4 regions of the Bacillus sp. 3255 genome follow, and region 1 is predicted to be linked to each of the others. Evidence: riboswitches for the same ligand, from Rfam matches in the RefSeq annotation. Region 1 holds a riboswitch; each other region holds the start of a gene.
What was found. Region 1 has a riboswitch for cyclic di-AMP ahead of J2X61_RS34155 (resuscitation-promoting factor). Riboswitches for the same ligand answer to the same signal wherever they lie in the genome.
Positions count from the first base shown of each region.

Region 2: linked by a shared signal. The riboswitch ahead of J2X61_RS17175 (stalk domain-containing protein) and the one ahead of J2X61_RS34155 (resuscitation-promoting factor) in region 1 are both predicted to bind cyclic di-AMP.
Region 3: linked by a shared signal. The riboswitch ahead of J2X61_RS31245 (C40 family peptidase) and the one ahead of J2X61_RS34155 (resuscitation-promoting factor) in region 1 are both predicted to bind cyclic di-AMP.
Region 4: linked by a shared signal. The riboswitch ahead of J2X61_RS13490 (KamA family radical SAM protein) and the one ahead of J2X61_RS34155 (resuscitation-promoting factor) in region 1 are both predicted to bind cyclic di-AMP.

Region 1 is NZ_JAVDUS010000032.1:8,831-16,407, forward strand. Features, by position in the region: gene J2X61_RS34135 (HD domain-containing protein) at 213-1,490, shown strand; gene J2X61_RS34140 (TatD family hydrolase) at 1,546-2,313, shown strand; gene J2X61_RS34145 (ABC transporter permease) at 2,299-3,531, opposite strand; gene J2X61_RS34150 (ABC transporter ATP-binding protein) at 3,528-4,271, opposite strand; cyclic di-AMP (ydaO/yuaA leader) riboswitch at 4,554-4,747, shown strand; gene J2X61_RS34155 (resuscitation-promoting factor) at 5,085-6,176, shown strand; gene rnmV (ribonuclease M5) at 6,340-6,885, shown strand; gene rsmA (16S rRNA (adenine(1518)-N(6)/adenine(1519)-N(6))-dimethyltransferase RsmA) at 6,904-7,577, shown strand, end outside.
Region 2 is NZ_JAVDUS010000010.1:244,638-252,214, forward strand. Features, by position in the region: gene J2X61_RS17150 (response regulator) at 1-98, opposite strand, end outside; gene J2X61_RS17155 (sensor histidine kinase) at 125-1,180, opposite strand; gene liaF (cell wall-active antibiotics response protein LiaF) at 1,211-1,873, opposite strand; gene J2X61_RS17165 (PspA/IM30 family protein) at 2,064-2,666, opposite strand; gene J2X61_RS17170 (LiaF transmembrane domain-containing protein) at 2,688-2,993, opposite strand; cyclic di-AMP (ydaO/yuaA leader) riboswitch at 3,164-3,316, shown strand; gene J2X61_RS17175 (stalk domain-containing protein) at 3,330-4,127, shown strand; gene J2X61_RS17180 (GNAT family N-acetyltransferase) at 4,206-5,393, opposite strand; gene J2X61_RS17185 (molybdopterin molybdotransferase MoeA) at 5,701-6,969, opposite strand; gene moaA (GTP 3',8-cyclase MoaA) at 6,991-7,577, opposite strand, start outside.
Region 3 is NZ_JAVDUS010000026.1:2,768-10,344, reverse strand. Features, by position in the region: gene J2X61_RS31265 (ABC transporter ATP-binding protein) at 1-1,070, opposite strand, end outside; gene yyaC (spore protease YyaC) at 1,083-1,574, opposite strand; gene J2X61_RS31255 (glycosyltransferase family 2 protein) at 1,719-2,903, shown strand; gene J2X61_RS31250 (hypothetical protein) at 2,968-3,627, opposite strand; gene J2X61_RS31245 (C40 family peptidase) at 3,797-4,699, opposite strand; cyclic di-AMP (ydaO/yuaA leader) riboswitch at 4,701-4,848, opposite strand; gene J2X61_RS31240 (aldo/keto reductase) at 4,970-5,902, opposite strand; tRNA gene J2X61_RS31235 (tRNA-Gly) at 6,103-6,173, opposite strand; tRNA gene J2X61_RS31230 (tRNA-Pro) at 6,183-6,256, opposite strand; tRNA gene J2X61_RS31225 (tRNA-Arg) at 6,281-6,357, opposite strand; tRNA gene J2X61_RS31220 (tRNA-Gly) at 6,364-6,438, opposite strand; gene J2X61_RS31215 (AIM24 family protein) at 6,542-7,240, opposite strand; gene J2X61_RS31210 (hypothetical protein) at 7,252-7,577, opposite strand, start outside.
Region 4 is NZ_JAVDUS010000007.1:315,548-323,124, forward strand. Features, by position in the region: gene msrA (peptide-methionine (S)-S-oxide reductase MsrA) at 117-1,112, shown strand; gene J2X61_RS13475 (DinB family protein) at 1,189-1,671, shown strand; gene J2X61_RS13480 (MFS transporter) at 1,857-3,062, shown strand; gene J2X61_RS13485 (DoxX family protein) at 3,278-3,691, shown strand; cyclic di-AMP (ydaO/yuaA leader) riboswitch at 3,744-3,881, shown strand; gene J2X61_RS13490 (KamA family radical SAM protein) at 4,110-5,267, shown strand; gene J2X61_RS13495 (cation:proton antiporter) at 5,744-6,925, shown strand; gene J2X61_RS13500 (glycine betaine uptake BCCT transporter) at 7,047-7,577, shown strand, end outside.

The sequences.
Region 1 (7,577 bases):
AAAAGAGCGAAAAACCTTATAGAATAGGGGTTTGTAAATAATATATTACTACCATTCCGCGATAAAAGGATGAATTGGCCAATGGGTACGCAGAGGTCGAGGCTAAGAAAAATTGGAATTTGCTAATTCGACAAAATACGACATACCTTGTCGAAGTGTTGGATGGAAATGTCGAAAGTATGTAGAATGGAAGGAAGAGAGGTTGTGGACAGATGAAAGAAGAGAAAGTGTTTAAAGATCCGGTTCATAAATATATTTACGTACAGGATGATACGATCTGGGATTTAATCAATACGCGGGAGTTTCAGCGACTGCGCCGCATCCGGCAATTGGGTACCTCGTATTTAACTTTCCATGGTGCAGAGCATAGCCGGTTCTCGCATTCGCTCGGCGTATATGAAGTTACGCGCAAAATCATTTCTCAGTTCGAGCGCAATCAATATGAAGACTGGCCGAAGGAAGAACGGCTGTTGTGCCTGTGTGCGGCGCTGCTTCACGATTTGGGCCATGGCCCCTTCTCCCATTCCATCGAGAAAGCTTTCGGTACGAGGCATGAAGACTGGTCCTGCAAAATCGTGCTTGGCGATACGGAGGTCAACAGGGTACTCAGCCGGGTTTCGCCTGATTTTCCGAAAAAGGTGGCTGGCGTTATCTGCAAATCCTATAGCGAGGAAATCGTCGTTTCCCTAGTCTCCTCTCAGTTGGATGCCGATCGGATGGACTACCTCCTGAGGGATGCGTATTTCACCGGCGTTAACTACGGTACGTTCGATCTGGAGCGGATTCTTCGTGTCATTCGCCCTTACCGGGGGCATATTGTGGTCAAGGAGAGCGGCATGCATGCCGTTGAGGATTATTTGATGTCCCGCTATCAAATGTATTGGCAAGTCTATTTCCATCCGGTGACACGGAGTGCGGAGATTTTGCTGCATAAAATTTTCGCCAGGGCCAAACATTTATACGAGGATTATTATACGTTCGGCTTCATGACCGACCCGATTCTGCACCTCATTCAGAACCAAATTTCGCTGGACGATTATTTGCTGTTGGATGAATCCGTGATGCAGTCGATGCTGACGTTCTGGATGAGCGAGAAGGACCTTGTACTGGCCGATATGTGCAAGCGGTTCTTGGATCGGAAGCTGTATAAATACAGCACCTTCGATGAGTCCAATCAGCGCGTTATTCCGCTTATGGAGCAAGTGATGGAGGAGGTCGGCTTCGATCCGATCTACTACATGGAAATTGATTTCCCGACGAATCAGTCCTATGATGTGTACAGACCCGGGGAGACGGAGGACAATTTGCCGATTCTGTTGCTGGATCATAAGGAGACGCTGACGGAAATTACGCATCGGTCGGAGATTGTGCAGTCGATCAGCGGCTTCCAAATGGGCAAGCATCATGTCTACTATCCGGAGGAGTTTCTCGAACGCTTGAATCCGGGGGATTACCCGGATTTATGGAAGTTGCTCGGCGAGCGGGATTAGGAAATAGCTGAATTATGAAAGTATACATAAGAGATAAGGGAGAGTTACAGTTACCATGCTGACGGATTCGCATACACATCTAAATGCAGAACAGTTTCAAGTGGATCAGGAGGAGGTCATTCAGCGTGCGCGCGATGCCGGTGTTACGCGGATGGTGAATGTCGGATTCAACCGGGAGACGATTCCCAGTTCCATCGAACTTGCGGAGAAATATGATTTCATCTATACGACAGTGGGATGGCACCCTGTGGATGCTATCGATATGATGCCCGGCGATTTGGAATGGATTGAATCGCTATGCGCGCATGAGAAGGTGGTCGCTATCGGGGAGATCGGGCTGGACTATCACTGGGATAAGTCGCCGAGGGACGTACAGCAGCGTGTCTTCCGGGAGCAGATCGCACTTGCGCGGAAGCTGCGGATGCCTATCGTCATTCATAACCGGGACGCCCATCATGATATTCTGACCATATTGAAGGAGGAGAAAGCGTCCGAGGTCGGGGGCATTATGCACTGCTTCTCGGGCAGCTGGGAGACGGCGAAGCAATGTCTCGACATGAATTTCCATATTTCCTTCGGGGGTCCGGTAACGTTCAAGAATGCCAAACAGCCCAAAGAAGTCTTGGCTCAGGTTCCGTTGGACCGGTTGTTAATCGAGACGGATGCCCCGTACCTGACTCCGCATCCTTTCCGCGGCAAGCGCAATGAATCGGCTTATGTTCGACTGGTCGCTGAGACAGCCGCGGAAATACGGGGGCTTACGCTGGAAGAGATTGCAGAAATTACGACAAACAACGCTATTCGTTTGCTAGGACTCAAGTGATGCGTTCTTCGCGAATTTGCGCCGAAGGATGACGCCGCAGCCCAGCGAGATGAGAGCGAGCCCTAGAAGCGGAACTGTGTAATAAATCGGTGTGGAGCGGATGAGCAGAGGCACCGAGAGGATGCACAGCTCCAAGAGCAGGACGGCCCAGATGATGAAGGCCACAGAGCCTGCTTTCAGCCGGCGGTCCAGCGGATACATCTCCATCCAGAAGGTGTAGCGGTGCGCTCGCTCCAAGGGTGTCAGCTGGATCATCGAGACAAGTAAGGCGATCAAGAAGATAAGCGTTCTCGCCGCAGGGCTGCTCGAGACGGCGATGGCGAGTGCTCCCAGCAAGGAAACCCGCAGCACGATGGAGAACAGCTCGGTACGCAGTAAAGTTTTCATATATATGTAGAGATAGGTTGCATCCTGTTTAAAAGGAATAAATCTCGTCACCCCGCTGATCCAGCTTCGGCGGGTTATTCGCGTTCCCAGCTGAGGCACGTCAACGAACCAGTTGAAGAAGGCGTAAAGCCGTGCCTGCTGCTGCTTTTCCCTTGTAATGAGGTAATCCCAGCCGATGACAAATTTGGTGACGTAATGCGCGGCGGTCAGCCAAGCGAGCGTCAGCAGAAGAGCGGCTGCGCTTGCCCAGAATACGCTGCCCAGGAATTGCAGGGATACGAGGCCTGCCGTAGCGATCCAGCGAAAGCCTGCCGAAAGCCGTCTAGCCCGCTCGCTCGTGAACCGGCTCTCCTGCCAGCTTGCCAATAAATTGGCTACCTTTATTAATAGTAGAAGAACCAGCATGACGAGAAAGTGCTGTTCGGAAGACCCGAGACAATGGTGGTACAGCGGCCATAGGACGACCCAGGCAATGAATGTCCAGAAAGCCTGCAGAGCCAGACTGTACATGAAGCTGCTGCGGAAGTAAGGGCCCATTCGATGCTCGGCGGGAAGCAGGAACATCCGGTCGGCGCCCCTGACCAACGTGCGAATCGGGCTTGATGCCAGCAGGGGGACAAGCAGCAGGAGGACGACCCAAAGATAGGGATAATCTGTCGGAAGACGCTGTAATATTTTTGCATAATAATAGGAAGAAACGATGACAAGAAATAACAGCAGGCCGAAAAAATTGCTGCGTGCCGCATACTGCAGATAGCCCATGGATTCCTTCATATAATGTTCGAATCTGCGCTGCCACAGGGTGCGGGTGTCTAGGTCCATGGCATTCATAAGGACTCCCCTTTGACCAGTTTATAGAAGATGTCGTCCAGTGACGCTTGCTGGAGCCCGGTTTGCTGACGCAATTCGACTAAATCTCCCTGTGCGACCATATGCCCTTTGTGCAGAACGACATAGTTATCGCAATATTTCTCAATTGTAGACAAAATGTGTGACGAAATCAGGAAACTTGCGCCTCGGCGTTTCATCTGCACCATAAGCTCCAATAAAGAGCGGATCGCCAAAGGATCGAGGCCGAGGAACGGTTCGTCGATAATGTACAAGGAAGGCTCGATAAGGAAGGCATTCATGATCATGACCTTCTGTTTCATTCCTTTGGACAAGTGGCTGGCGAAGGCGTTCAGCTTGTCCTGCATCTGAAATTGCTCCAGAAGCTTCTGCGAGCGCGACAAGTAATCCGCTTCGTTTAATCCGTAAGCCCTAGCGGTGAGCTCGAGGTGCTCGCGGATCGTCAATTCTTCATACAGCTCCGGACTTTCCGGCACGTATGCGTAAGTTGCGCGATAAGGCAGCGGGTTCTCCGCCAGCGTCAGGCCGTTGATTTTGATCGATCCCTTTTGCGGTTGAAGCAGGCCGAGGATATTTTTGATTGTTGTGCTTTTACCTGCTCCATTCAATCCGATCAATCCCATCATTTCGCCTTGTCGAATCGAAAATGTGAGGTCATGAAGTACAGGTTTATTTGGCAAATATCCCCCATATAAAGCGTTTACTTCTAGAATGGGCCCCATCTCATAGCCTCCCTGAATAGCAAATTATTGGTATTTCGGAACGTATTTCTTTCACGAACATTATAAACAAATTTAGTTTCTAAGCCTAGTTTCGTAGTGAAAACACGAAAAAACCTAGTATTCGTACGTTATAGTGAGAAAAAGGTAGATAAAAAGTGGTTTTATTTCACAAACAAGCGAATTTTAATCGATTTAGCCCTTTTTAATAGGTGTCAATCCCTTTACAGCCAGAGATTAACAGCGTAATATACTTTTCATAATAACTTAATAACCAATTTGCCATTTTTCCATTCGCTGAGTTCCAATTATGGGAACGGGGGAACCACTGTAAGCCGGATTAGCGCATAAGCTGATCAAGCGAACAGAGTGTGTAACAGGGGTGAATCTTGGGTGTTAAACGTAAGTTGACATCCGAGTAGGGCGACTCTCACGTCCGAATCCGTCAGCTAACCTCGTAAGCGTAAGAGAGGTAACGATTGTCGTGCGTGCTATTTTGTGTATTTAACTATGCAAACTAAGCCAGCGAGAAGAGTCCTCTTCTTGCTGGCTTTTTATTTCCTGTAAGGACCTATCCGATCCGGACGACGATTCGCGTACCGGAACTCAGAGGAGGATGAACCGGCAATCGGGGTGAATCGCCGATTCGCAGCTCTATATTCAGCGGGCTGGCGGTGATGAACACGTTAAGTTAAATTTAAACCTTAGTCGCGTCAAATCTAATCATGCTGTAACCTGGCGGCGAGGCTTTGAAGGAGGACCGAAGAAGTGGGCAGTATCTCTTTAAGCGAGACCCATGTAAAACGATCATCCAGCATGTCCTTCGCATTGCGATGGAAGCATGAAAACTTGCGTTTGATTTTGAGTTTGGCTCTTATCTCAATCGCAATGACTTTCATGTTTTTGGTGTTGTTGTACGGTACGGCTACCAAGAGCGTATCCGTGGTTGTGAATGGACAAGAAACCGTTGTGCACACGAAGCAATGGGTCCTGCAACGCCTACTGGATGAACAAGCCATAACGATTGGTGAACACGATGAAATATCTGCAGAGCCTTCGACTACGATCAAGGGCGGAGATAAATTCGTCATCGAACACGCTTCCCCAATTCAATTGACTGCTGATGGAAAGACCACCACTGTTTACACAACTGCAAGAACGGTCGAAAGTGCATTGCAACGTTTACATATTGCACTTGGGGAGCAAGATAAATTAACTCCTGAACCGACAGCCGCTCTGAACGCCGGCGATGAGATCAAGATCGTCCGCGTAAAGAAAGAGACGGAGGAAGTGACCGAAGCGATTGCATTCGATACCGAGAAGAAGAACGATGCATCGATGCTTAAAGGCAAAGAGCAAGTTGTTCAAGAAGGCAAAGAGGGCGTTCTGCTGAAAAAGAAAGAGAAAACGTATGAAGACGGTGTACTCGTTGCGGAAGCCGTTGTAAGCCAAGAAGTGAAGCAAGAAAGCGTCAATAAAGTCGTGTCCGTCGGCACGAAAAATCCCGTTGTTGTTCTATCGGCCTCATCTCCAAGTGTGGATGAAGTTTCTAAAAATGGTGTTACATTCGGCTATAAGCAAATTCTGAAAAATGTGAAGCTGACCGCCTATTCGGCAGGGGTTGATTCGACAGGCAAAGCGGAAGGAACTCCTGGGTACGGTAAGACATACACAGGAACTACGGTTACTGAAGGCAGAACGATTGCAGTTGATCCCAAGGTGATCCCGCTCGGATGGTGGGTTTACATTGAGGGTGTGGGCTTCCGTCGTGCCGAAGATATCGGCAGCGGTGTGAAAGGCCAAATGATTGACGTATACTTCGAAGACCATAACTATGCCAATAAATTCGGAACGAAACAAGGGTACACCGTATATGTCGTAGGACCAAAAAAACCGTCTGAAAACTAAGTGTAAACGTCTGTTATAGCGGGAAGAATGTCATATATACGTGGCCAGGCTGGCAGTCTGGGCGAAAGAAGAGGGGTCCCCTCTTCTTTTTCTGCGTAGATAAGATATTATATATATTAGGCTTGCAATGGCCGTATCTGGGGTACGGAAAGGGAATCGATTTATGATCAAAGAAGTCATTGTCGTCGAAGGCAAGGATGACACGGCCGCGATCCGCCGAGCTGTCGAGGCGGATACGATAGAAACCGGCGGCTCCGCCATCGGGCAAGCCGTCTTGAAACGCATTGCGCTAGCGCAGCAGCGCAGAGGCGTTATTATTTTCACGGATCCCGATCACGCCGGCGAGCGGATCCGCAAGATTGTCGCCGCCAAGGTGCCGGGCTGCAAGCATGCCTTCATCACGCAGGAGCAGGCGGAGTACAAGGGCGACATCGGCGTGGAGAATGCATCGCCGGAGACGATCCGGCAGGCGCTGCAGAACCTTCGGACGGAGTACGAAGGGGCTGTCTCGCAGCTAACCATGGAGGATCTCGTGAAGGCAGGGCTGATCGTCCATCCCGAGGCTGCGTCACGCCGGCTCGTTGTAGGGAACGCGCTTGGCATCGGCTACTGCAATGGCAAGCAATTTTATAAACGATGTGCGATGTTCCAGATTTCGCGTGAGGAATTCGAGGCGGCTCTGGAGCATCTGGAAACGACGAATATATAGATAAATGAGGTCTATAGGATGAATATACCCGGCAATCCCGTGAATGTAACAGCAGAGGACGTGGCAACACCCAGCAAGACGAAGCAAATTATCAAGAAGCATAATCTCGTGCTCAAGAAGAGTCTGGGTCAGAACTTCCTGATCGACCAGAACATCCTGAGCAAGATCATCTCGGCCGCCGAGCTCGGGCCGAATAAAGGCGCGTTGGAGATCGGCCCCGGCATCGGGGCGCTCACCCAGCAGCTGGCCAAGCTCGCAGGGCGCGTCTTGGCCGTGGAGATCGACCAGCGTCTGCTGCCTATTCTAGGCGAGACGCTGGAACCGTACCCGCATGCCACCGTCGTCCATAGCGACATCTTGAAGACCGACCTGCCGGAGCTGTTCCGGCAGCACTTCGCGGGCGTGGATGGCGTCAGTGTCGTCGCCAATCTGCCCTACTACATCACGACGCCGATTATCATGAAGCTTCTCGAAGAGAAGCTCCCTCTGGAGAATATTGTCGTGATGATTCAGAAAGAAGTGGCGGATCGCATGGCCGCCCGCCCCGGCACCAAAGATTACGGCAGCCTCAGCATTGCCGTTCAGTTCTACTGCGAGCCGGAGCTCGTCACGATCGTGCCGCGCACCGTCTTCGTGCCGCAGCCGAACGTCGATTCCGCCGTCATCCGGCTGCGCGTGCGCCAAGCGCCGCC
Region 2 (7,577 bases), on a different contig from region 1:
ACCTCAATGCCGTCCTCGGTCCCGAGAACGGCGGCAAGACCGATTCTGACCATTTCATGATCGTCGACCAGCAGTACTTTAATCAATGTATCGTCCATGTTCGTCTCCTCTCTATCAAGAACATCTATTCTACCGCATCCCCGGCCAGAATAGGCACGCGGATTTCTATCCGGGTTCCCCTGTCTGGGGCGGTAATGATATCGACGGAGCCGCCGATTTCGTTAACCCGCTCCTTCATCGACACAATGCCGTAGGAGGTCAGCTTCTTCGCATCGAGCTCGAAGCCGACGCCGTCGTCCCGGATCGCCAGTCGAACGCCGTCCGGGCGGTGCAGCAGCTTCACCTCCAGCTTGTTCGCTTTGGAATGCCGCAGCGCATTGGACAGCGCCTCCTGCACGATGCGGAACAAGTGGTCTTCAATCCCTTTATTTAATCGAACGTCTTCGTCCATGTCCCACGTGATCGTCATCGGCACCTTCGCCGCCAGCTCCTTCAGCAGCTCCACGAGCCCTTCGGACAATCGTTTGCCCTCCAGGTGGATCGGCCGCAAATGCAGCAGCAGCGCCCTCATCTCCGACTGCGCGACGGAAGCCATCTCCTCGATGAGATGAATCTGCCGCTTGGCCTTCTCGAAGTCCTTATCCAACGTCCGGCCGACTGCCGTCGCCGTCATCGAGATGGCGAACAGCTGCTGGCTGACGGCATCGTGCAGCTCTCTGGCCAGCCGCTGCCTTTCTTCAATAACCGCCGACAGCTTCGCCTTCTCCGCCAGTTCGGCGTTATTGTTCGATAACCGCTGAAGAGAAGTAACCTGCTCTTCCCATCGCTTCATAATGCGGCCCAGCTGCTCGCCGAGCCGCCCGATTTCGTCTTCGCCGTTCTGGAAACGGTCGCGGGTGAACGTCCCTTTTTCCAACAATATCATCGTTTCCATCAAGGGCTCCAGCCGCCGCGTAATTCTGGAGCTGTTCCAGTACCCGTATCCGGCGCCGACGCAGCCGACGATGACGATGGCCATGAAGGTGAATTTGACGCCCTCCTGCCAGCTTGTGAAAGGCGTAATGAGATTTCTCGAGTTCATGAAATAGATAATAGCGCCAAACACCAGAAAACTAAAAATAATCGATTCAGCCATACTGCGCCATATCATATTCGTTAATCTTCTTTTATAGCCGTCCAATATGTGCTGAACCTCCTCTGGGCCTACAGTTTACAAGACTTTTATTTTAATATCTCCGACGATATAGGATAGCACCAGCTTGACGCGGTGGTCGCAGCGCTCATAGTTCGGGGACTGCCAATGCAGCTTGTTCATGACGCCGGACTCGCGTTCGACGCCCACTTGAATCTGCCCGAACGTGACCGAAGCCGCCACCGATACGCCGATGTCGTCCGGCACTTTGATGTCTACGTCCCCTACAACCCCTTGCAGAATGACCGTGGTTTCCTTTTGTTCCAAAATCGCGAGCGATAAATCGATATACGTTTCACCGATGATATACCATGTCGAGCTGTTGCGCATAATCCATGGCTCGCGCCCCAGACGCACACTGTCCACCAGCTTCTGCTTCTGAATATAGGTATCGTCCTTCTGCATTTGCTTGGATCGTATGAAGAAAACACCTAACGAGATTAATACGATGGAGATGACAATCGTCACATGATCCCCGAATAGAATGACTCCCCCCACGGCTATCAGCACGAAGCCTTTGCGCTCCTTGCGGGAACGGACCCGGTGGATGCCCAGCAAGACCAGAATAATTGCGAGAATGGGGAAAAAGCCGATCGTATGATCCAGAAGCAAAAAAAGACCGGCGCCAATCAGCACAAGGGCTGTATTCCGGTTGCGGTTGTTTTTGGTTTCTTCGCCCATCGCTGCACCTCCTCTGGCTGCCGATTATTTCGATCATATAGATGTCTAGCATACCACAAGAATGGACAGCCTCCAAGATGCAAATCCTTGCGGGGCAAGGCTCTGGCAAGGCTCTGGTAGGGCTCCGGCCAGATGGCCGGGGCCTGCCGCGCCGTGCAGGCGCATAGGGCGCAGCAGGGTTCCGCGCGGATTATTTCTTGTCGCGCCATTCCTTTTGGAGCCTGCGCAGCTCCTGATGGAGGTTGTCGCCCGCTTCCTTCAGGGTATCGCGTGACACGCGCCCTGCTATGCGCAGCCCCTCCATCGCTTCCCGGCCAAGCTCGCGGCCGGTCGCCTCCAGCTCGCGCCAAGTCTCGCGAGCCTCCTCCTTGGACAGCCCGCTCCGCGGCTGTCCCGCCGTGCGGCGGCCTGTACGCAGCGCCGCCAACTCATCCGCCAGCGACAGGCACACGTCCTGGCTGCCGGCATACTGCGCGCGGTACTGCTCGGCCGCTGCTTCCTCGCGCAGCTTCTCCTGCAGCGCCATGCGCGCCAGTTCCTCGTCGCCTGCGCGCATCGCCAGCTCGGCTTGCTCGCCGCGCAGCTGGGCCATCTCCTCGGCTGTCACGCACTGCCGGCGAAGCTCGATTGTCCGCTGCAAGGCTTCCTCGTAGCGCTGTTCCAGCGCCTCGATCTCCAGCGGCGACACGCCGGCGGCAGAGCCGCTGCCTCCGCGCTCATGCAGATCCAGCTTGCTTGCCGCTTCTTGTAAGGCCGATTCGGCCATTCTGCCAATTCGATTGAATACGCTCATTATGCCACACCCCCCATGTTCCTATCGATAATCGTGATAATTCGACGAATAACCAGGTTTCTTCCACATCCGGCAGCCGTAATAGATAAGGCCGACGGCCAAAGCGACTGCAAGCAGTCCGGAAAGCTTCGTCATCAGAATCAAAGCCCCAATGCCGAAAATCACCCAACCGATCTTTTTATCGTTCCTAATCCCTACATAACCAAGCCCCACCATTGCCGCAGGAACAATCAATCCCATCAGATGAACGTGCATGCCGAGTTGGTGCATGCAGATTAGCAAGCCCACCGTAATTAAAATCAATGCCCAGCTTTTTGATCGATTCATGCTCATGTTTCGCATCCGCCCTTCGCTTAATCTTCATGTATCTATCGTAGCCGAAATCGATTTTCGCCAAAACGGACTCGCGACTGTTTTTCAACCTAGACCTAAGTCCAGTACCGGCTACGACCGTTATCCATATTTTGGAGGTTGTTCCCGCTGGTCCGTCAGTGATAAACTATCTGAAGCCGAGTCCGGCGCACAGACAAAGTGCCGGTACGGGGGACGATTTACTTGGGGTGAATATTTGCTCTGTACCCAGAGCAGACTAGGGAGAACCTTCTTCCCGAACCCGTCAACTAACCTCGGAGGCTCATCTAGAAGGAGGATTACCAATTGCATATGATAACTAAAGGGTTAACTTGCCTTGCTGTGTCCGCCACAGTTTGGGCAGGGGGCTTTCTTTCCCCATTTACGGCACATGCGCATGCTGCTGCCGCGAGTATGGACGTGAAAGTTCAGGTCAACGATAAACTGGTTCAATTTCCGGATGCTCAGCCTTTTTTGGATGACAACCATGCGACACAAGTACCGATCCGTTTCGTAACAGAGAAACTGGGTTATGATGTACAATGGCAGAAGGAAGGCGACCAAATTAAAGTTACACTGAACAATGATAAGCACTCCATCACTTTAGTTTCAGGCCAGAAAGAAGCGGAAATTGACAACAACCGTGTCGAGATGGACACACATGCCGAATTTCAAAACGGACGCGTCTACGTCCCCCTTCGGTTCCTAAGCAATGCCTCTGATATTCCCGTGAAATGGGACGCAAGCAGTAAACTAGCCATCTTGAGCAAGGATGGCAACAACTATGCACCGGATTACGAGCTTTTCGAATCCACCGCTTACTCGTCTGACCCGTCCGAGAATGGCGGCTATGGCGCAGTGGATTACATGGGCAATCCTCTACGAATCGGAACTGTCGCTGTAGATCCTACGGTGATTCCGCTCGGATCTAAGCTGTATATAGAGGGATATAACTTCAATGGCTTGCCGGCCGGTGGCATGTACGCTTATGCCACGGATACAGGCGGATCCATTAAAGGCAAACGAGTCGACATCTATGTGCCAGGCTCCAACCAATCTCTTCGCAGCTTCGGTTTCCAAACAGTCAAAGTGTACGTGCTAAACCCGTGATCATTCACGGGTTATTTTTTTATTACGCAAAAAAGCGGCCCCGGCAATCGCATGCCGGAAACCGCATTTTTTCGATATTTAAAAGAAGTCCGCCAAATAGGTCGTCCGTTCAGGAATCGCCGCTTCCAACCGTCGGATCCTTTCATCGGAGCCCTGGAGATGGCCGATCCGCGATAGGAATCCGGCTTTCTTATAACCGATGAATAAGGCCGATAACGTTTGGATGCTGCAGCTCAGCACATGATCCTCTGCCGGCAGCTCGCCTGCGGGAAGCTTGGCAACCTGTGCCGCCTTTCCGCTGCCCGTAAACGTTAAACGGTAAACGCCTTCATTCCACTCGGCATAGGGGTCCGAAATCCTTATGTAGACGGGTTCCGCTTCACTCCGCGCTTCGAATGCATACTGTGACAGGAAGGCTTCGACATCGACGATCCGTGCTGAGAAGTAGGTAACTTTTTCCTGTTTGAATCGGGGATCCGGCACCAGGAACGCCAGCTCGTCATCGATCGGAGCTTTGAGCTCCACCTTCGTAATCATTGAATCGTGATCCGCGATGAATTTCCACAATCCGCGCCTTGCCTCCTCATCGAGAAAGACCATCTCATGAACGGTGGCCGTGAACGCCTTCACCTGATAAATCACGTAGCCGGTTTGTTCGCCTTGCGGATTCACGTAGACCGCTGCCGTTCCTTGCTTCGCCTTCAAATATTTGTTCCACCAAACGCCGTCGCGGTCCAGCATGCCGTTATACTGCAGGGCATACTTCGCATAGATCCCGTTTAGAAGTTCACCGTCTTTCTCCACCCGCACGACCTTGCTGCCTGCTGCGGCTTCGAACCTTGGCAGCTTATCTGCCGGAATCTCATACTTCAAGTAATCCACATACGCTTCCCAGCCAAATTTGCGGTAAAATTCAAACTTGAACGGGTGCAGGAAGGAAATCGTCTGCCCTCTTTCTCTCATCACCTTAAGCGCTTGAATAAGCAGCTGCTTCACCATCCCGCCGCGCCGGTATTCCGGCCACGTAGCTACGCCAGCAATGCCGCCCATGGCATAACGCTGACCGTTCAGCCACGTATGGAAATCAAGAAGATGCAGCTTCGCCGCAAGCTTATCCTGCACATAATAGCCCCATATTTGCTTGGGATCCGTCTCGCTTATCCGCTCTGCCTGCTCTTCTGCGCTTAGCTCGTATTGAAAAGCAAACTGGGATAAGGCGAGACTCTCCGGGAGCTCCTGCGCTTGCAATGTACGAATATCACTCATTAGGATCACCTCATTATTTATTATACTTAGGCTTATTTCAGAAGTAAAAGCGGGCATAAGTCCAATCAACAAATGTCTACAAGACATATGTTGTATAGTGAAACATCCCAATCAAATAATTTTGAACCGGAGGGGATACTATGTCATATGCAGCTGGTTGTGGAACTGGATACGGTTCCGTAGGTGTTGTTCTTGTTCTGTATGTTCTGCTTGTCATCATCCTTGCTACTTTCGCAATCTAATGATGTGAAAATGGGCCTGCCGTCACCTGCTTCCTTCGCGAAGCAGAGTGACGGCAGGCCTCATTTTATTGGATAGGATAAATATGTACGCGTTCGTTCCTTGCGAATCCTGAGCCTCCGGCCGGCAGATAAATCAAACAATCCGCATCCTTGATGGATACCATGATGCTGGATTTATCGATGCCAGCAGGCTTCACTCGCAGAGAGCCATCCTGTACATGCGTCATGCCTCTTACATAACGCGGATATGCGGAGCCTTTGTCGTAATCAACGTCCAGATAGGCGGTGACCGCGTCCGGATACGCTGATGGACAGCCGGCCATCGCCAGAATCAACGGCTTGGCGAACAATTCAAAGCCTACGAAGGAGGCTCCGGGATTGCCGGAGAGCGCCAATAACAGCTTATCGTTCCACAGTGCTGCACTCGTCGGCGTGCCTGGACGCATGGCTACTTTATTAAACAGCAGCTTCCCTGCAAAACGGCTGAAAACATCAACCAATACGTCGTAGTCTCCTACAGAGACGCCGCCGGACGTAAGCACAAGATCGGCCCCGGCCAGTCCCTTCTGCAGCGCCGCCTCCACCTCATCCGCATGATCGGAGAGCGCCTGCATAATGATGGGGGTGCCTCCAGCCGCTTCTACTTGAGCGGCCAGCATGTAGGAGTTGCTGTTGCGAATGCGTCCCGGCTCCAGCTCGTCATCGACATTCAACAGCTCCGAGCCTGTAGAGTAAATAGCTACCTTAGGCTTGCGATAGACGGCGACATAGGCATAACCGAAGGTTGCCAGAATGGCCGCCTCGCCAGGACCGATCCGTGTACCGCGCGCCAGAAGCAGCTCCTCTTCGCGAATTTCACCGGCAATAGGCGTAATGTTGCTTCCTGCGGGCATGTGCTTCTTAATGCTTACGCAAGAGGAACTCTTCCCTGCATCATGCTGCGGCAGAGCGTCCGTCATCTCCAGCATAACGACACTGTCCGCACCGTCCGGAACGGGAGCGCCAGTCATGATGCGTGCAGCCGTGCCGGAGTGAACCGTATGCTGAGGCACAGTGCCGCTCGGAATAAGCTCAATAACACGAAGGACAATCGGATTGTCAGGGGCAGCCGCCTCAATATCCTCAGCTTTAACCGCATACCCGTCTACGCCGGACCGCCGAAAGTGAGGGACAGGATGATTCGCCGTTATATCCTCACCCAGCCGTCTTCCGTATGCTGCCGATAGCGGGACAGACTCGACTTCCGTAAGTTTGACATATTCGGCAAGCAAGCCCCTGGCTTCATCGACCGAAATGACCTTTCGGCCAAATTTAAGCTTCGTATCGCTATTCACTTGCGTCCGTTCCTCCCTGGGTTAACCGCCGATTTGTGACATCCGGCGAAGTGTCGGCGTATGCGACTGCGCTTCGTTCATCAGCGCCTGCGCCATCTCATGATTCTGCGGCTTGATATCCAAAGCGCGGAAGAACAAGTCTTCCACCGCTGCGTCATCGCCGATATATTTGCGAACATTGAACTCATCCGACCAATATAAACATGGTTTCACATTGCCGTCAGCCGTAATGCGCAGCCGGTTGCAGGTTTCACAGAAATGGTCGCTGATCGGGTGAATGAGTCCGAAAGAGCCCAAGGCTCCGTCGATCCGGTAATTTTGGGCGGGACCGTTGCCATACACCGCATCTGAAGGGACGGCGTTCCACCCCTTCTCGCTGCAGCGGTCCAACACGGTTGTCAGAGATAAATACCTGTTCTTCCAAGTATCATCCTGATGACCGATTGGCATATATTCAATGAATCGGACTTGAATGGGCCGATCGATCGTCATTTGCAGGAAGTCTTCAATCTCATCGTCATTGATCCCCTTCATCAGAACGACATTCAGCTTGATCGGGGATATGCCAACACGATAGGCTTCCTCGATGCTGGCCAATACGCGGTTGA
Region 3 (7,577 bases), on a different contig from region 1:
CCCGCGACCTGGCCCATCGGCCGCGCATCGGGTGCATCCTTGACATCGGGCACCATGTCCTGGTATTCAAAGATGCGCTGAAACACGCCAAGCGCCGTCCCCAGCTCCACCTGCAGGTTCAGCAGCGTGCCTACCGGCATGTACAGACGGCCGAGATAAGCGGCGAATGCCACGATCGCCCCCAGCGACATCGTCCCGGAGATGACCGAATAACCGCCATACATATAAATAATGGCCGTACCGAGCGGTCCGAGCGTGCTCGTCGCCATGCCGAACCAGCGCCCGACCAAATTCAGCCGCAGCTCCAAGTCCATGACCTTCTGGTTCATGGCCTTGAAATCGGCCTCCTGCTGCTTCTCTCTGCCGAATATCCGCGTCAAAAGGGCACCGGAGATGCCGAAATTCTCATTAAGCTGAGAGGTAATGTCCGAGCGTACCTTCTGCGTTTCGATACGCAGCGCTTTGCGCAGCTTGGATACTTTCTTCACCGGTGCCATGAATAGCGGCAAAATTAACACGGAAATCACCGCCAGCTTCCAATCCAGCGCGAACAAAATGCCAATCGTCGTTACGACAATAACCAGTTGGGTAATCGTCGACACGACCAGGGAGGTAACGACACCCTGCACCGCCTGTACGTCGCCCGTAATTCGCTGCACGATTTCGCCCGACCTGGCGTCCGTGAAGAACGCCATCGATTGTCTCTGCAAATTTTGGAACAGCGACAGCCCTAAATCCCGGATTACGCCTTGGGTTACTTTCGTATTCAAATGGTTCTGCCAGACGCCGAGCACACCGCTAATGACGGGAAGCAGCAGCATGAGCAGCGCCATCCAGGCCAGCAGCCGCATGCTCCCTTGCGGAATCGCGACATCAATGATTTCCTTCATGACAAGCGGCGGGACTAATCCGACCACAGCCCCAAGCAGAGCCAACCCGATAATACCGAGCAGTTGGCTCCAATAGCCCCGGAACAGCGTCAGAATTCTGCGGACGGATACGTCCTTCAGCTTCGCTTTGGGCCGATCCCGATCGGAGAGTCGCCCTAGACCACCTGGTCCCATTATCATCACCCCTGCTGTCTATTTGAGGGGAAAAGCATAACGGATCGCCCTGACGACCTCATCCGCCATGTTCATCACCCTGTAAAGCGATGTCGTTTGCAATACACTATATTGTCTCGGTCCGTCCGCATTGACAATAGCGGCAATCGTGAAGTCGCCGACGTGCGGCAGCTCTTTGCCGACCGACTTCCCGGGAGCCAGCGGTTGGTTCGAGACCTGGTACATGCCGACGGAAAGCTTTTGACCTAAGCAAGCATCGATCGCAATGACTACGCTGTCCGGCGGAATTTCCCGCAGCCGCGTGATGATGTTGCTGGCATCGCAGGGCAGCTCGAGCGTCCCTATAACATGCGGGTACCCAAGCTCCGTCAGCTTGCTGCCTACCAGCGGTCCCAGGGCATCGCCCGTCGACCGGTCCGTTCCTATGCAGACGAAGGAGAGCCTGCTTGTTTCAAGCTTCGACGCCGTCCCTACGGCTTTAAGGAATAAGGCGAGCTGGTCGCCATTCATCTTTTTCCAAAACTGCTCTTGGATTTGCTGCCTTTGTTCCACTTCATCATTACCTCCTCTACAAGCATTTCGTAAAATTTCCTCTACATCAAGGATGAATGATATAATGCGGTCAACTTCTATTCTTTCACAAGGAGGTCTATCGTGTCCACTGTCGGTGTTATCGGAATTATGGGCATTTTAACCTTATTCTATTGGCTCTATGTTACTTTGGACGTGCATAGGGGTCTTGAACTCCTGCGCACGCTGCCGCGGGCGGTCAGTATCCCGGACAAGCCTCCGCTTGTTTCCGTCATTATTGCCGCCAAGGAGGAGGAACGCACGATCAAGGAAACCGTTCAGCACCTCCTTTCGCAGCATTATCCGCGTCTTGAGATCATTGCGGTGAACGACCGCTCCCAGGATGCTACCGGCGTACGGCTGGAAGAGCTGCGCAAGTGGTCGGAGGGCAAGAACGAGATTCGCACTAAGCTCCAAATTATCCATATCACGCATCTGCCCGAAGGCTGGTTAGGCAAGAACCATGCCCTGTACCAAGGCTACCTGCAGGCCAGAGGCCAGTATTTGCTGTTTACCGATGCGGATATTTTGTTTGCGCCCGGCACGATTACCGACGCTGTCGCTTATATGAAAGAACACGATGTCCACCATCTCACACTGACCCCGCATATGATAGCCAGGGGCCGGCTGCTGAAGGGCTTCGTCCATTTCTTTCTGTTCTCTTTCTCCTTATTCGTCCGGCCTTGGCGGGCTAATCTCGATAACCCGCGGGAACCGGGTATCGGCATCGGCGCCTTCAATATGGTAAGCCGCAGCGCCTATGAAGCGGTTGGCACCCATCAAGCTATCGCGCTTAGACCCGATGACGACCTGCAATTAGGCATTTCGCTGAAGAAAGCCGGTTTCCGGCAAAGAGTGCTGTCCGCCAGACACCATCTTCAGGTGGAATGGTATCGCTCCTTGAGAGAGGCGGTTATCGGCTTGGAGAAAAACCTGTTCTCCGGCTTTCGCTACAGCTACTTCATCGCCCTGCTGGCCTGCCTCGGACAGCTCGTCTTCTTCATCTGGCCGTGGTTGGGCCTGCTCTTCTTGTGGGACTGGCGCGGAGCGGTTTATGCGGCCACCGTCATTTTGCAGATATGGATGTACCGTAAGTTAATGAGCCGTCTGATGAGCAGTAACGGGGAGGAAGCTTATCTGCTTCCGGTCAGTGCGTCGCTGCTGCTGTACACCATCGTTCGCTCCGTATGGCTGACTTGGCGGCAAGGCGGCATCTACTGGCGAGGAACCTTCTACGCCTTACGCGAATTGAAACGAAACGCCAAATAAGCGTTACTCTATGAGCAAAGCTTACGAATCAGTGCTTACCCGGCTTAGACGGTTTTGACGGCTTCTAATGAACGCGATTCATCCGAACGACCCGATAGTACAGAGGGCTGCCTATCTCGTGCTCCACTTCCAGATATCCTTCTACATGGACATAATCGCCCGTCATGTAGGTCGAGGCATCGGCGGAACTGGTGTGTGTCATAAAGAGGAGAGCGGCCTTCTCATTGCCTATTACAAAGCCTGTTTGTTCTTTGATCTGAAACTTATCCAGCACCGTCCCGTGATGGGATCTGGCGATATGGTGAAATTTCCAGGAACCTTCTTCTTTCGTTAGAAAATAAAGCACGCGATTCTTGAAGCTGTTGCTGAATTCCCGCGTAACCCCAATCATGCAAACCTTCTCGCCCAAGCGCAAATATTCATCGATCACGTAGGATTTCAGACGCAGCCGCTGCACATTTTTGTGTTGAATATAGGCTTCCATCTCTTCGATCGTTCTTTGATCCCGGGGATCCTGTCTCGTCGCATAAAATACTTCTCTAATAAACGTATCCGTTTGCAGGCTTCTGGCTCCCTTGAAATGGTTATACGTGCGGAAAAACTGTTGAATGACCCCCCGGATCTCCTCTGGAATGGCAGGCCCCTTATCCACGGTATACATGCTGTCGGTCTTATTCGAATGTCTTATTTTGTGAAACCAGCTTTTCCAGACACTTAGTTGCATGCGTGCGTGTTCACCCGCTCTCTCTGACTTCCAAACATTTCTTCATTATAGGCTAAAAATCATAAAATTTCGATAAAAATCGCATTTTTTTGCATAAAAAGAAACACCTGCTCCCGATGGCTTTCTTGCGAAAGACGCATGGGAAACAGGTGTTCGTGTCGTTCTTACCTTATAGAACTCTTTTCGCTCCGACGTACCTTGCTTTCCAGTACGAGCTGGATAAGCTGTCCACGGCCACGCCTCTGGAGCTAGTCGCTGAGATGAAGCGGCCATTGCCCAAGTAAATGCCTACGTGATTCACGGTTTTGGAAGCGAAAAACACCAAATCTCCGACCTTCAAATCGGTCACCTGGGTGCCTGCTTCACTGTGCATCTCCGCGGATGTACGCGGAAGCTCAATGCCTTTGGCTTGATATACAAACCTTACGAAACCGGAGCAATCGAATCCGTTCGGCGTCGTTCCTCCCCATACATAAGGCACACCCATATAAGCGTTAGCCGTTTGGATGATTTGCTCATTTACGGGTACGGCGGCAGGCGCGGCTTTCGGAGCCGCTTTCGGAGCCGGCGGCGGCGCTATCCAGGCCGGCTTGTGCGATTGTCCGTCCGTTTCTACAATCGCAATCTGGTTAGGTTCATTCCACTCAATCGGCGAACCGAACGTTTCGGTGATGAAACGCAGCGGAACGTAGGTGTTGCCTTCGTAAACGGTTGGAGCGCTTTCCATGCTGATCTTCTTACTGTTCACGATCGCCTGCTGCTGATCGGTAACCAGCATGATCGACTGCTGCTTATTGACCAGCGTGACTTCGATCTCATTGGCCAGCTTCTCCCAGCTTACCTGATAGCCCAGCTTCTCGGACAACACCCGGAGCGGCACTTGCATGATGCCTTGGGCATCGATGTAAGGCTGCACTTCCGGGAACTTCAGCAGCTCGTCATTGACCTGTACCTTGACAGTACGGTCGGACGGAGCGGCTTGCGAAGCCTCGGCGGCTGGAGCTGCAAACAGAGGAACAGCGGCGCAGAGCAGAGCGCATGAACAAATAAGACGTGATGAAAAAGATTTCAAAGCTTTGCCTCCTTGAAGCCTCCGAGGTTAGTTGACGGGTTCGGGAAGAGGTTTTCCCTAGTGCGCCATGGGCAGCGCTCATTCACCCCAAGTAAAGAAGTCCCCCGTACCGGAGCTTTTGCTGCTCCAGGATTCGGCATTTTTTGTCTATGTTAGACTAGCATAGTTTCCTAGAGAGGTACAACTTTTATGGTGAGGTAAGTTTTACCAATGAAAAGCACACCCAGAACAGCAAAAAGGAGTTAAGCAGAATCGCTTAACCCCTTGCCATTAGTTATAGCCGATCACCGATAATGCGCGGTTGCTGACTGCGCTCAGCTGCTCCAGCTCGGATGCGGATAGCTCGAGCGCTGCCGCGGCAACATTGTTACGGAGATGATGCTCATCCTGCGTGCCGATAATGGCGGAAGTCAGCGCCTCTTGATGAAGCAGCCATGCGATAGCGATTTGCGATACGGTTGCCTGCTTCGCATCGGCCAGCTCTTTCATCAGGGACAGAAGCTCCTTCTCCGCCTCCATGTGCTCGGGCAAGAATAACCGTCTTGTACTACGGAAATCATCCGCCTTGAGCGTTTTGCCTTGAAGATGGAAGGCACCGGTTAGAATCCCCTTCGCGATCGAGCTGTAGCTCATAATGCCGATGCTGTGTTCCTCGCAGAACGGTACAATTTCCGGTTCGATGGCTCTGTGCAGCAAGCTGTATTCCGGCTGGATCACATCGATCTGCGCATAGCTTACCGCTTCCTTCAGCTGCTCCAAGGAGAAATTGGACACTCCGATCGCGCGAATCAAGCCTTCTTCTTTCAGCTTAACGAATTCTGAGAGCGTGTCCTGTACCGGGATTTCAAAAGATGGCCAGTGAATGTAATAAATATCTATGTAGTCTGTTTTCAAGCGCGAGAGACTGTTCTCAGCGGATTTGCGCACATCTTGAGGACTCAAGTTGCTTCTGCTCACCTTAGTCGTGATGATACAATCCTTGCGTATATCGGCCAATGCGGCTCCGACGATTTCTTCCGAGTGTCCGTTCCCGTAGCCTTCAGCGGTATCGAACGTCGTAACTCCCTGCTCGAACGCTTGGCGGATGAGTGCTATGTTGTTCTGATCGTTCGTGAACTCCCATGGGCCGCCGCCCAATTCCCAGCATCCGAAGGTGATGGTTGAGATGTCAAATCCGGCATTTCCTAGCTTTTTCGCTTTCACGTTGCCGACCTCATTTCTTTGAAATAAATTTGCGGTATGAAAATATGTCTGCCTTTGCACACGTTAACATATTTAGTATAACGCTTATGGCCACCATTTGCCAAGAAACCTCATCATGGGTGGTTGAACCCCGGCGGCATTCACTTCGTTCTCCGCTGGAAACGAAAAAAGACCACCCGAAGGTGATCTTTCTCTTGTGAAGCGGGTGATGGGAATCGAACCCACGCTACCAGCTTGGAAGGCTGAAGTTCTACCATTGAACTACACCCGCGAATATTTATCGGGACGACACGATTTGAACATGCGACCCCCTGCTCCCAAAGCAGGTGCTCTACCAAGCTGAGCTACGTCCCGATAATGTGTGAAGCTTGATAGAAATGGCGCGCCCTGAGAGATTCGAACTCCCGACCTTTTGATTCGTAGTCAAATACTCTATCCAGCTGAGCTAAGGGCGCAAATAATGGAGCGGAAGACGGGGATCGAACCCGCGACCCTCGCCTTGGCAAGGCGATGCTCTACCGCTGAGCCACTTCCGCACGGTATGTCTTGCTTCTCGCCCGAGCAACTTTATCTCAGAGGCGACAAGGAATAATATATCAGGAATCGAAGACAAATGCAAATGTTTTTTATTCCCAACGCTTATTTAATAAAAATACCGCCAAAAGGTATCACCTCTTTGGCAATACGCCGCAGCAAACTATCGCTCCTCATATGCTCGTCCAACTTGCGGTCCGGCTTGCATGGCTGCAGCAAAACCCGTCCGTTCCCGGTCATTTCCCAGTGGTAGTTCATATGTTGACTCGCCAGCGTGTTGCCGTATACGCACAGACGAAGCTGCGCATTTCGCGGATATGCGACAAGACAGGTGGTGTCCACATATAAAGGCTGCTCCGGATCTAAAGCCATCTGGTACAGCGGCCCCGCCGTCAACAGTCCCAATGATCCCGGACCTTTGAACTGCATTTTCACCAGATCCTGCGTGATGAGCGTATGTTTCACATTTTGCAGGTGAGAGGAGAAGCTGACGCCTTCGGTATAGAACAACACATGCCGGAATTCGTATAACAAATCGTCTTCCGCCCCGATCGGCACGACAGACATGCTGTAGCCGTCAGGCAGCCCCAGCAGAAGCTGAGCGGGACCCTGCAGCCGCGATTGAATCAACCGTTTCTTCCGGTACATGCCAGGCAGCTTCATCAAGGAATCCTCGCGCTGCTCGGACCTCCCTTGGAACGCTGCGATCTGATTCGGATGCAGCACATGAACAACTTCCCCCTGATCCAAGCGCAAGGTGGCCATTCTGGCCTGCGAGTTTGCATGTTCCATAGCCACTTCCATGCCCCAGCCTCCTATTTCATCTGACGCTTCTGCCTCCGCCATACCATGTATCGAAACACGCGCCCCAGCACGAAATAAAGCACTACCAGCGCCGCGGCAGCAACGGCCATGTTCGTGATTTTACGATTCCGCCGCTCTTTATCGAGCGCTGCTTGCTCCATGACTCGTAATCGTTCTTGCAGCTGTTTATTTTCATTAACGAGCTGCTCATTTTGCTCCAACAGCTTGGCTTCCGTTTCTTCAGACCGGCGAATCGTTTCAGCCAGCTGATCTTTCTGTTCTTCTAACTGCTGTTTGGTAGTCTCATATTCTTTCTGAATCTGCTCGATATTCTCTG
Region 4 (7,577 bases), on a different contig from region 1:
TGAAGCTAACAAACCGCAATTTTATGGTGTTATCCGTCACGCTGCTTGGCTTACTTGGCTATTCCTTATTCAGTGCCAGTCACAAAAAGGATATCGTCAAAGCGCAAGCTGCGGTGATGACGAATGAAGTTTCGAACACGCCTTATGAAACGGCGACTTTCGCAGGCGGCTGCTTCTGGTTGATGGAAGAGGTGTTCGAGAAGCTTGACGGTGTGTTAAGTGTTGAAAATGGCTATACGGGAGGTCATACGGAGAATCCCACGTATGAAGAAGTAGGCTCCGGCAGGACAGGACATCTCGAAGCGGTGGAAGTTCGTTATAATCCGGATCAAATTTCGTATGACAACCTGCTGCAAGTTTTCTGGCGAAACGTTGATCCTACGGATGCTAACGGTCAGTTCGCCAACCGCGGCAGCGAATATCAATCCGTCTTGTTCTATATGAACAATGAACAGCAAGCGTTGGCGGAGGCATCCAGAGATGCGTTAGCGGCTTCAGCAAGGTTCGGTAAACCGATTGTAACGAAAATTGAGCCTGCCACGACGTTTTACAAGGCGGAAGAAGAGCATCAAAACTTTTATAAGAAGAACCCGATCGCTTTCAAAATTAATCTGCTCGGTTCCGGCCGCGAGGCAAGCTTAGATCCAATCTGGGGGAGTGACAGGATCGTGAACATGCAGCAAGATGGGGACAAGGAAGCTAAGCTCCAAACACTGACCAAGCTCCAATATGAAGTCACTCAACATGGAAGGGACGAAGAGCCGTTTCACAACGAGTACTGGGACAACCACGAAGAGGGCATTTATGTGGATATCGTGTCCGGCGAGCCGCTGTTCAGTTCCAAGGACAAATTCGATGCAGGTGTGGGTTGGCCGAATTTCACCAAACCGCTGGAGCCCAACAATCTGGTTGTGACGCATAGCGGCGGCTTCTTGTCTGTCGCTCCTGAGGTTAGAAGCAAGAAGGCTGATTCCTTCTTGGGTCACAAGTTCAATAACGGACCCCAACCGGCGGGCGTTCGATACTGTATAAATTCTGCATCGTTACAGTTTATCCCCAAGCAAGCGCTCGAAGACCAAGGCTACGGTGCATATGCCAAGCTGTTTGACTAATCACCCGATTCATTCGGTTTCCATATATACGCGGGCAAGAACATCATCCTACTAATATCATTCTGGAGGGCTAACTATGAGAGAACCATTCGTATTCCATTCGTTTAACAAACAACATGACGCTTTTATTGACCTGGTAAGCAAATGTCCCGCCGAGTTACGCCAAGTTGTGTCTGCAGGCTTTGAAACAAATCTTCTATGGCATGTCGGGCATGTGCTTGTCGTGACGGAGTTCCACGTGTTCGCTCTTGCGGACCTGCCGCAAGTTATCCCGGCTACTTATCAAAATATGTTCGCTTACCGGACCAAAGCTTCGGATTGGACCGAAGAGCCGCCAACCTGGGATATACTTATCGCGCAATTAAAAGAACAGCGTTATTTGATCAATGAGACGTTGAGAGGGAAATTGGAAGTGCCTGTGAAAGAGAACTTTCTGAAAGCGGACAACCGGGGAGAGCTCCTGCTTGCAACCTCCGAGCATTTGGCCACGCATATTGGTGTCGCGTCCGCTATGATCCAGCTTCTGCAAGAAGTCAACCGATCTGCCAGTAGGAATTGAACGCACAACTTAAGTTCCGCCATGAAGAGGCTGCCGCGAGCAGCCTCTTTTTATTTTCGAGCCGCAGACAAGTCAGAAAGGAGAACATGCGGATGCCATCGAAATAGGTAATCAAAGCGATGAGGCAAGAAGCACGCAATTCAAGTTGAAAGCGGTGGGATGCATGATACATAAGGGAATGCGGCATGCTGCAGGTGTGGACGACGATGAATAAAATCATGATGCAGACGTCTTTGTTTTACGCGCTGATCTATATGAGTACCGGTGCTTTCTTCTCCTACATCAGTGTGTATTATACGGAGATCGGGCTTGGGAATTTCGAGGTTGGGATCCTGACCTCAGTCGGCGCCGTTATCGGCTTGATTGCACAACCGCTATGGGGAATTATAAGTGACCGTTCAAGGTACAAAAACAACGTGCTTGTATGCTGCATTCTGCTGGCCGCGCTATCGGTCTGGCTCGTACAGTGGTCCGGCATCTCGTTCGGGCTGCTGCTGCTCGCCATGGTCGTGTTCAGCTTCTTCCAAGTGGCGATTAACCCGCTAAGCGATGCCATTACGCTGGAGCTTTCCTCGAAAGGAATCGTCAAGTTTTCCGGAGTGCGTACATTCGGCTCCGTTGGGTATGCGGTCATGTCCGTATTGGCGGGTTGGATGTTCGCCCGGAATATTCACAGCATCTTTCTCGTAACTTCCGTCGTGATGTTCGTTTCGTTCGTCATATCGCTGCTATTGCCCAAGGTCGAAGGCCATCAGAACGGCAAGAAGAAGGTCAAGGTGACAGAACTGTTCAAACATCGGCCCCTTATGGTGCTATATACGTATGCTTTCATCCTGTCTTCGACGTTAGGGTTCTTCTTCTCATTTCATGCGATCTATAGTCAGGAGCAAGGCGTCAGTATGGAGATCATTGGTCTGGGAATTGCGATCGGTTCGATCAGTCAGTTTCCGTTCATGATTTGGTTCGATTGGATTTTCCGGCGCTTCGGTATGGTCAACATCCTGCTGTTTTCGGGCTTGATTCATGTGATCCGCTGGCTGCTATATGCAACGGCACTGACGCCGCAGACGGTTGTGATCATGTGGGCGCTCCACGGCGGGACGTATATTCTGTTTTACTTGTGCCTCTCGCATTATGTGAACGAGCATGTGATGAAAGAACTGAAGGCAACGGGCCTGATGTTCAATTCGATTATCTTGTTAGGTGCGGGCAAAATTGTCGGCGCCGTGCTGGGCGGATGGTATTCGTCCAGATTTGGCTTCGCCTCGGCGTTCATATTATGCACGGTGCTTAGTTTGGCGGCGACTGCAGCCTTCTGGTGGGTGAGCTTGCGAACCCCGCTGCTGCGGACGTTCGCCAAGGAACGGCACGCACCGTCCGAGAGCGTCTGAGCAGGGCAACACAAGATCATAAGCGGCAGTCCGGGACTAGGTTTTCGTCCTGTGCTGTCGTTTTCTTTTTTTTTGCCGTACGTACAGTGGTTTTCGAAAGTTGCGATTAAAAGAGGTTGACGTGACACCGAATGGTGTCATATAATCAATATGACACTGAATGGTGTCCAATTATAAATCGTCATTTGGCACGTTAAAATAGGAGGAGATCATGAATGAGTAAGATGATCGGTACGGAAACAATCGCGAGAGTAGAAGCAAGACCCGGAGGAAGAAGCATCGGTTATTGGATCGTCACTTCACTGCTGGCAGCATCTATGACGATAAGCGGTATCGGGCAGCTGATGCAGTTAGAGGGGAACCTGGAGCTAGTGGCCAAACTTGAATACCCCGTGTATGTCTTGACGATCCTTGGGATTTGGAAAGTGCTGGGCTCCATCGCTCTCGTCGTGCCGGGTTTCCCGCGGCTCAAAGAATGGGCTTATGCCGGAATCTTCTTCGTCATGACCGGTGCGGCTTTCTCTCATGTGTTTGCTGCCGACTACGGGTTTCCACTTATCCTTCCGCTTTGCTATGCGGCCCTGAATATGGTCTCGTGGGCTTTACGTCCGGAGAACCGCAAGCTTTAAAATGTGTCGGACCAACCGGACTTCCGTTGACGAATACAACATAGTTGTGTAAGATAAAACTACGCTTAATTTCCGGAATCTAACAATTTCGGGAAGCGGGGGAACCAATTTTTTGGGGCGAATCTTTATGTAGGGAACCATCTTTCCCGAGCCCGGCAGCTAACCTCGTCAGCAGTGGATGGGTCAATGATTTACTATGCAAATAATTGCATGTTGACCCGCATGACGGGTCTTTTTATTTGATTAGACCTGTCGTTGAAGGACTAGACCGTACGTTTACGGTTTGCGCCCTCATGCGGGTCTATTTTATTTGTCTACATACGCCCATCCATAGCCATCATGCCGCAAAGGAGGTAATGGGGAATCCGTAATCCCGACAGATCGTTAGTCAGAATCTGAATTTCGAGGAGGATCATCTATGGCACAGCCGAAATATATTACCGATATTGAGAAAATCACGGAAATTCCTGAACAGGAACGAAGGAAGCTAAAAGCAATAACGGAAAAGTTCGTATTTCGTGTGAATGATTATTACTTGAATTTGATTAATTGGTCGGACCCGAATGATCCGATTAAGAAGCTGATCATTCCGAATGAGGGAGAGCTTCAGGAGTACGGACGCTGGGATGCATCCGATGAAGATACCAACTATGTGGTTCCCGGCTGTCAGCATAAATATAGGACGACGGCATTATTGCTGGTTTCTGAGGTGTGTGGAGCTTACTGCCGATATTGCTTCCGCAAAAGACTGTTTCGGCATGATGTGAATGAAGCGATGGCGAATGTCGATCCGGGTATTGCCTATATTGAAGGCCGCCCCGAGATTAACAATGTATTGTTGACCGGTGGAGACAGCTTAATACTCGCGACATCCAAACTAAAGAACATCGTAGAGCGATTGCGTGAAATCGATCATGTGAAGATAGTGCGGCTAGGCTCCAAAATTCCTGTTTTTAACCCAATGCGAATATACGAAGATGATGCCTTGCTTGAACTTATTAAATCCTATTCTACTGTTGATAAACGAATCTATGTAATGGCTCATATCAATCATCCCAGAGAAATTACGAATGAAGCCAAGAAAGCCTTCGATGCCTTACATAATGCCGGTGCAATCGTAGTGAATCAGACGCCGATCCTTAAAGGAATTAATGATGATCCATCCGTGCTCGCGGAGTTACTTGATAAGTTATCGTGGGCTGGCGTTACGCCTTATTACTTCTTTGTTAATCGTCCGGTTGCCGGTAACCGGGAGTTCGTATTGCCTTTAGAGAAGGTTTATCGGTTGGTCGAAGCAGCCAAATCATTAACATCGGGTCTTGGCAAAAGAGTGAGGTTGTCTATGAGCCATACCTCGGGCAAGATTGAGATTCTTGCGATCGAAGGCGGCAAGGCCTACTTGAAATACCATCAATCGCGCGATGAGCAGTATGGGAAGTTCATGATACTCGAATGTCCCCCCGATGCCGCCTGGTTCGATGATTTGCCAGGCAGTGAGAACCTGTGGAAGAAGCCGAGGAAGCTGGCGGAAGACATTATTTCCGTTAATGATCTTCCGGATTTGCCTTGCCGATAAATGTTGAGAGGAGTCCTTCCCTGGAGGGACTCCTCTATTTTGTATGAGAGCTAGCCTCCACCTTCGACACTTCAATTCGGCTTGAGCGGAAATAGGATACGCTATTTCCAACAATCAGGTGGATTTGAGGAATCAGAAGGAAATACAAGCCTTTATTTCACCAATTCTCCTCTCTTCGGGTAGGAAATCTGCGAAATAGCGGATCGTATTTCCCTATCCGTCCCCGACAGGCGGTTTGGGGGCAAAATAACGCACTGTATTTCCGCTTTCGCTGCTTAACCGCGATTAATCGCATCTATCGTCAGACCTCACTTCAGCGGACGGATCCCAACCGCTTCGGCAAGCTTGCTTGCAGATACCCGGTCCGGTCGAATTTCTAGCGTACAAGTCCCTTACAGAGGGGAGGAGGGCGCAGTAATAATAAGGAAGGACCAACCTACGCATAATAGCGGAAAAGGGTTATTTAGGGGGCCTTCATGTTTCACTATTGGCTGGTTCTGCTGGGAATCGCAGTTGCAATCGCGTATGTGGCGGATAAAATAAAACAACCGTATCCAACTTTACTTGTCGTTGCAGGACTTCTGTTAGGCCTATTCCCCATCGAGGCTCTTCACGAAATCAAAACGTTCGTGGTTTCCGATCATGTCTTTCAGACGGCCGTGATTCTGATTTTCTTATCGGCTCTGATCGGAGATGCTGCGCTCAAACTGCCTTTTGGTGAAATCGTAGACCATAAGCGTTCGATACTGCTGCTTGCTTTGTTAGGAACCTTTCTGACCTTTGTTCTGATAACAGCGCTGTCATCTTGGTTATTAGGTCTTGATTTGCAAAAAGCGCTCGTCTTTGGTGCGTTGATGGCGGCGACAGACCCTGTTTCCGTTTTAACGATTTTCAAATCAATGGGCTTAAACCAGAAGTTATCGATCATTGTGGAGGGAGAGAGCTTGGCGAATGACGGTGTAGCGGTTGTTCTTTTTAAAATAGCCCTAGGGACAACCGTACTGACCATGTCAGGCGTACTGCACGGCTCATTGGAGTTTGTTAAGATTATTCTAGGGGGTGTAACAATCGGCGTTGCAACAGGTTATATCGCCTCGAAAATCACCTCCAGTATTGATAATTACCTTGTGGAGATCGGCCTCTCCATCATCCTCTTCTATGGCGCCTTCGAGTTGGCGGAAATGTTTCATTTCTCCGGGGTTATAGCGGTTGTATTTGCAGGGCTTTTGCTTGGCACCTATGGCAGGAACACGGGAATGTCGGACTTAACGCATGACAAGATGGATTCTTTCTGGGAAACAATTGCGTTTATCGCCAATGCATTGATTTTCCTGATGGTGGGGCTTGAGATTTCAAATATTCATTTCGCCGAGAAATGGGTTGAAATTAGCGGCAGTATTCTGATTGTCCTTGCAGCGAGGTTCATAGCTGTATATGTAAGTCTTATTTTTGACCAAGAAGTCCCGCGGATCTGGAAACCGGTCATTGCCTGGGGAGGGTTAAAAGGCTCATTGTCCATTGCGTTGATATTGGGCATTTCCCCCAACTTTGAAGGGCGCGATTTGCTGTTAGCTATGACGTTCAGCAATGTCGTGTTCTCGCTGCTGGTTCAAGGGACAACGATCGGCCGACTTGTTAAGAAACTCAACGTGACCTAATACGAATGTACATAGACCACTTTAAGATCGGATGATCTTAGAGTGGTTCTTCTATACGCATTATTTGTATTTCCAAGGTAAATATTACAAGTAAGTCCGGATGAAAGGAAGATTTGAGAAGATGGTGCTTTATATTTCGATAGGTATTATTCTGATATTCGTACTTTGGGGGGCTTTTGCTCCTGTACAGCTTGCTGCAACAGCAACTTCAATGTTTGACCTGTCCATAAAAAATTTCGGTTGGTTTTTTTTAATTTCAACGTTTGCTTTTTTAGTTTTCGCTTTTTATTTGGCCTTTAGCAAATATGGCCGGATCCGGCTGGGGAAGGACGATGACGAGCCAGAATATTCAACCGTCTCTTGGTTTGCTATGTTATTCAGTGCAGGAATGGGGATAGGTCTTGTATTTTGGGGAGTTGCGGAGCCGTTATCGCATTATTTATCTCCACCTGAAGGAGCAACCGGAGCTACTACGGAAGCAGCCCGATTGGCCATGCGTTATTCGTTCTTTCATTGGGGGGTTCATCCTTGGGCGATCTATACCCTCATCTCGCTAGCTATTGCCTATTTTCAGTTCAGGAAAGATAAACAGGGTCTCATCAGCTCTGCATTTTCACCTTTACTTGGGAAATTAGCAGAGGGAGGTGTCGGA